2 regions of the Bacillus sp. z50 genome follow, and region 1 is predicted to be linked to the other one. Evidence: riboswitches for the same ligand, from Rfam matches in the RefSeq annotation. Region 1 holds a riboswitch; the other holds the start of a gene.

The links. Region 1 has a riboswitch for lysine ahead of AC4G3N_RS08895 (amino acid permease). Riboswitches for the same ligand answer to the same signal wherever they lie in the genome.
Region 2: linked by a shared signal. The riboswitch ahead of AC4G3N_RS17130 (Na+/H+ antiporter NhaC family protein) and the one ahead of AC4G3N_RS08895 (amino acid permease) in region 1 are both predicted to bind lysine.

The regions. Positions count from the first base shown of each region.
Region 1 covers NZ_JBZFQL010000002.1:632,129-635,346, reverse strand. Annotated here, with positions in the region: gene gntK (gluconokinase) at 1-1,496, shown strand, start outside; lysine riboswitch at 1,604-1,804, shown strand; gene AC4G3N_RS08895 (amino acid permease) at 1,937-3,218, shown strand, end outside.
Region 2 covers NZ_JBZFQL010000007.1:57,580-60,797, reverse strand. Annotated here, with positions in the region: gene AC4G3N_RS17130 (Na+/H+ antiporter NhaC family protein) at 1-1,453, opposite strand, end outside; lysine riboswitch at 1,600-1,780, opposite strand; gene AC4G3N_RS17125 (ABC transporter ATP-binding protein) at 2,024-2,731, opposite strand; gene AC4G3N_RS17120 (ABC transporter ATP-binding protein) at 2,731-3,218, opposite strand, start outside.

The DNA of each region.
Region 1 (3,218 bases):
CTGTATTATTTTCGGGAGACGCATCTGTGCTCAGCAGCTATCATGTAGAGTACCCATTATATAGCCCGACTCCACTTACAGCAGAGCAGAATCCGGATGAGATCTTTCATGCTGTACTTAATGCAATAAGAGGAGTAATGGTCCAAAGCCAAATAAATCCTGATGAACTGTCGTTAGTATCCTTTAGCTCGGCTATGCACAGCGTAATTGCGGTTGAGGAAAATGGGAATCCATTAACTCAATGCATTACATGGGCTGACAGCCGTTCAAAGAAGTGGTCCGACTATATTAAAAATGAGAGGAATGGACAAAACATTTATCGGAGAACTGGAACGCCAATCCATCCGATGTCTCCTCTAACAAAAATCACTTGGTTGGTGAATGATTATCCCGAATTAGTGAGTAGGACATATAAATTCATTTCCATTAAAGAATATGTTTTCTATAAATTATTTGGGCAATATGTGATTGATTATTCGGTTGCTTCAGCAACAGGAATGTTTCATCTTAAAAATTTAGAATGGGATTCTGAGGCATTGGCAATCGCGGGTATTACAGAGACCCATTTGTCTAAACCAGTACCAACTACATATTATTTATCTGGCATGGACTCCGCCTATGCTGCGGATATGGGGCTGTTGCCGGATACTCCATTTGTAATAGGAGCCAGTGATGGCGTTCTCTCCAATCTGGGTGTCAATGCGATTGATCCAGGGATTGTAGCAGTCACGATTGGAACGAGCGGAGCCATTCGTACGGTAACAGATAGGCCGATTACGGATGAAAAGGGCCGAATTTTTTGTTATGCATTGACGGATAAGCATTGGGTGATTGGCGGACCAGTTAATAATGGAGGTATGACTTTTAGATGGCTAAGAGATGAGCTGGCTTCAGCGGAAGTAGAAACAGCTAAACGCCTCGGAATTGACTCATATGAAGTACTCACCAAGATAGCATCAAAAGTAGCGCCGGGGGCAGATGGACTACTATTCCACCCATATTTAGCTGGAGAGAGAGCGCCCATTTGGAACCCTGATGCCAGAGGATCGTTCTTTGGCTTGGGACTTCATCATAAAAAGGAACATATGGTCAGAGCGGTGCTTGAAGGAGTCATTTTTAATCTCTATACAGTCTTATTAGCTTTGCAGGAATTGATAGGTGTGCCAAGTAAAATCAGGGCAACGGGGGGATTTGCGCGCTCGGAGTTATGGAGGCAAATGCTTGCGGATATTTTTAATCAGGAAGTAGATGTGCCAGAAAGCTTTGAAAGCTCTTGTTTAGGAGCAGTTGTACTCGGCAGATATGCACTCGGTGAAATTGAAGACCTATCCGTTGTATCAAATTATGTGGGAACTACACATGTCCATACGCCGGTTAAAGCAAATGTAGAAAGATACGAGGAATTACTGCCAATTTACATCAATATATACAGAAAATTGGAGACTGAATATAGCAGTATAGCAGCTTTCCAAAACAAATGGATTAATCATAAATAAGTTGATTTGAAAATAACATTGTCGAATAATATTGACAGCATTCGCGTTTTCACTGTATCCTTTATACAGGAATAATTTAATTTAATACAAATCCTCATCGGACTAAAAGATGAGGTAGAGGTCGCGGATTTTATTAGTAAACTAAAAAGAGAGCCGGAAAGCTTGCTGACTTTAGTTGAAAGGAAAATCTGCCGAAGCGCTCTTTTTTTCCGAAGAGAGCAGCTGGGACTGTATCCGAATAGGTGCAGGACTGTCATGGAATATATACATCGCGATATGTATATATTCCATGGAGAACTATCCATTTATTGTCTGGTGTGGCTAATCATAAAATGTTGCACACCTTAACAATAAGGTGTGTTTTTTATTTAGTTTATTTACACAGAAATGGATAATTCAAAAATAGAGAGTAACATGACAGCTTTGGAAGGGGAATTATCGTGCACAATAAGAAGCAACTGGGTTTTTGGATTTTAACGGCATTTGTAGTCGGCAATATGGTTGGGTCTGGTATTTTTATGTTGCCGCGTACGCTGGCAGAAGTAGCTAGTCCTGCCGGAGTAATTATGGCATGGGGATTAACAGGATTGGGTGTACTAACTATTGCGCTGGTTTTTGGGAATCTGGCTGTTCGTAAGCCACATTTAACAGGTGGCCCTCAGATTTATGCTAAGGAATTGTTCAAGGAAAATTCTTTAGCCTCAAGATTATCCGGGTTTATGTCTACATGGGGATACTGGATTGGTAATTTTGCAGGTAATATTGCCATCATCACTACGTTTGCAGGGTATTTATCTACCTTCTTCCCAAGTTTGACTAGTACGGCTGAATTGTTCAGTATAGGGAATTTTAGTCTAAAAGTTGGCAATGCTTTAACATTCCTTGTCTGCACAATCATGCTCTGGGGCGTTCATTTCTTTATTATGCGAGGCATAGAGAATGCTGGTAAATTAAACTTTGTGGCGACTGCGGCAAAAGTACTTGGATTTGGATTATTCATTGTAATTGGGCTATTTGCCTTTGAACAATCTAATATTGTACCGTTTGCGGAAACTCGTATAATTGATGGTGAGAGTCGGGGATTACTCAGCCAGGTAAATTTTGCTGCCGTCTCAACCTTATGGGCTTTTGTAGGGGTTGAATCTGCTGTTGTATTCGCATCAAGGGCGAAGAGAAAGGCAGATGTAAAGAGAGCGACCATTTTAGGGCTATTGATTGCCCTGGCTATCTATATGGGAATCAGTACACTTGTTATGGGATTATTAACACAGGATGCACTTATCCATTCAGAAAAACCATTAATCGATGCAATTGAAACGGTGCTGGGACCTGTTGGTGGGAAAGCATTGGCGGTCATTGGATTGATCAGTTTATTTGGTTCAACAATTGGCTGGATCTTGTTAAGCGCTGAAATCCCGTATCAGGCAGCAAAACAAGGTTTATTTATCCCTAAGTTTTTACAGGTCAATAAGCGTGGGATTCCTAATTTCTCTATGATTGTTTCAAATGGTTTAGGTCAATTATTTATTTTCTCAACTATTTCAAATTCAATTGCTCATGCATTTGACTTTATTATTTATATCGCGACACTTTCTTATTTAGTGCCATATTTAATTTCCTCCTCATTCCAACTGAAATTAGTTTGGACTGGCGAGACATATAAATCTGATGAAATGCGTTCACGAATTATTGATGGTACCATAGCCATATTGGCGACGGCAT
Region 2 (3,218 bases), on a different contig from region 1:
ACCCTACCATAGCTATACCCGCACTGATTAAAGCATATGGGATTTGCGTCATCACGTGATCAATATGATTCGCACAGGCACCAGTAGAAGAAAGAATGGTTGTATCAGAAATCGGTGAGCAATGGTCACCAAATACCGCACCAGCCAATACAGCCGCCATTGCCGGCAATATCATCGAAATATCTGTTGCTGCCGTGATTTCTCCTGCAATCGGGAGCAGTATACCAAATGATCCCCATGAGGTACCCGTAGCAAATGTCATCAATCCGGCTATTAAAAATAAAAGTAATGGCAGAAAGGATACATTTAAGTTTAAATCCTGTACAAGTCCAGCCAAATACTGGCCCGTTCCAAGCCTGCCGATTAAATCAACGATTGTCCAGGCAAATAATAAAATATAAACCGCTGGCAGCATGGAGCCGATTCCGTGTTTTACTCCTACTGTGAAAACCTTTAAAGAAATTCCATGCAAAATAAAAACTTGTCGTAAAAACATAATAAACGTTACAATAATTCCGATTGTACCACCCAGAACCAATGATTTAGTGACATTAGTATTTTCAAAAATGGTGAGAAGTGTTGCATGTCCAGAAACTGCCTGATAACCTGTCCAAAGCATCGCAGCCACTGTACCTACAATAAGAGTTACAATGGGGATTACCAAATCTCCAACCCTTCCAGTTGTACTTCTCGGTAAATCTTCTTTTAATTCACCTGGAACTGTCTTGGATGGATTATAAAGAATACCTTCTTTTACCGCTCTATCCTCATGTACTTTCATCGAACCAATATTCCAATTTCGATAGATCACAATGAACACCATTGCCAACGCCGCAATCGCATAAAAATTCATTGGAATCATTTGAATGAACGCTGATAAGGAACTGTATTCTGTCACCCCATGAGTGATGAAAATTCCTCCAATCAGTGCAATAATATAAGCCCCCCAACTGGATACTGGCATGATTACACAGATGGGAGCTGAGGTAGAATCAATCAAATAGGCAAGCTTCGCTCTCGGTATTTGATGTCTATCTGTAATCGGACGTGATACTTGACCAACCGCCAGAGCATTAAAATAATCATCAATAAAGATGAGTATTCCAAGCAAGGCAGCTACCAGCTGAGCCCCAACTCTTGTTTTAACATGCTTCATCGCCCATTCACCAAAAGCACGGCTCCCACCGGAAATTGAAATGAAAGCCGTAATGATGCCAAGGATGAGCAAAAATAAAATAATATATATATTGGATACATTGAGTGATCCATCTGATATAAAGATTCCTTTTACTGCTTCCCATATAAGGACACATGTCTCACCAATATTAAAATCAGCAAGCATTAAAGCTGATGCTACAATCCCCACACCAAGTGAAAGCAAAACCTTCCTTGTTATAGCCACCATTAGAATTGCCAATAGTGGGGGAATAAGCGTATAAACTGTCGACTCCATTCCTTTTTTCCTCCTCCAAATAAATAAGGGGAACTCGTCGTGAGTGCTGACCCTTGCGCTCTTACCTTTTATGCAAAAGAAAATAAAGAAGGGCTGCAATAGAGAAATATCTACCGCAGCCCTGTATCAGCTTTTCTTTCTCCATCACGACCTGTAGCTCCTCATTATAAGAACCTCTTATAATGACAGTGTTGCTTTTATTTAAAACAACCCCAGCAAATTCATTTCTGACTAATCAACTTGCTTCGGCAGTTTCCCCTTTCGGCTATGCTCTCTGTTGTCATCCTCACATAGCTTACTCTTGAATCCTGCGCCTCTACCCCATCGGAATGATAAGGTACTATCTAATTGTTATTCTAATATAACAGATTACATTCCTGTTCACAATGTGGAATAGATGTGTATTTTTTTACAATTATCTGATTAATTATTAGGATGAAGCCTGACTCAATTGCTTAACGAGTAACCCGATCGATAACATGTTAGGCTAATTAATCCAATCCTCTCGTTCCTGTAACCCACACAAAACTAAAACTCCCCTGTAAAAGTTTACAGAGGAGTGATTCACCTTTAATGTCCGCCAAGATAGGCCATCTTTACTTTTTCACTTGAGGTTAACTCATCTGCCGAACCCGAGAGGACGATTTTGCCGGTCTCCACTACATAGGCACGGTTGGCAATCGATAGTGCCAAATTAGCATTTTGTTCAACTAAAAGAATAGTTGTTCCCGCATTATTTATTTCTTCAATTATGCGGAAAATTGTTTTAACCAGTAGTGGAGCCAATCCCATGGAAGGTTCATCGAGTAAAAGCAATTTGGGCTTAGCCATTAATGCCCTTCCCATTGCGAGCATTTGTTGTTCTCCACCTGACAATGTTCCTGCCGGCTGTTTAAGACGTTCGTTCATCCTTGGAAAAAGATCAAATACCTTCTCCATATCCTCTTTAATCCCAGCTCGATCCCTACGTAAATAAGCACCAAGCTGTAAATTTTCTTCCACTGTCATATTGGCAAAAACCCGCCGTCCTTCTGGTACATGTGAGATTCCCTGCTTTACAATCACTTGAGCTGCTTTTCCACCTATGGATTTACCCTGATACATGATTTGACCCTGCTTCGGTTTAAGTAAACCTGAAACAGTTTTAAGTAGTGTACTTTTTCCAGCCCCATTTGCACCGATTAAGGTAACAATTTCCCCTTCGTCAATATGAAAAGAGACACCTTTTAATGCCTGAATATTTCCATAGTAAACGTTAATATCTTCAACCTTCAGCATCAGGAAACCTCCTCGCCAAGATAAGCCTCTATAACCTTAGGATTATTGCGGACTTCATCCGGTGTACCGTGTGCGATTAATTGTCCATGATCAAGTACATAAATACGTTCACATACCCCCATCACAAGCTGCATATCATGCTCAATCAAAAGTACAGTTAAATCAAATTTTTCACGTATTAAGCTGATTAACTCCATCAGCTGACTTGTTTCCTTCGGATTCATACCCGCTGCCGGTTCATCCAGCAGCAGTAACCGCGGACCCGTTGCTAGGGCTCTGGCTATTTCAAGTCTGCGTTGCATTCCATATGGAAGATTCTTGGCCTTTTCATCACGATAAGAATCCAGATTAAATATTTTCAGGAAATCTACAGCCTTTTGGTCCATTTCCAATTCTCCCGAAAAATGATTAGGCATTCGTATAATTGAACTGAGCATAGAATGTTTAGCCTGTGAATGATAAGCAACTTTGACATTATCTATGACAG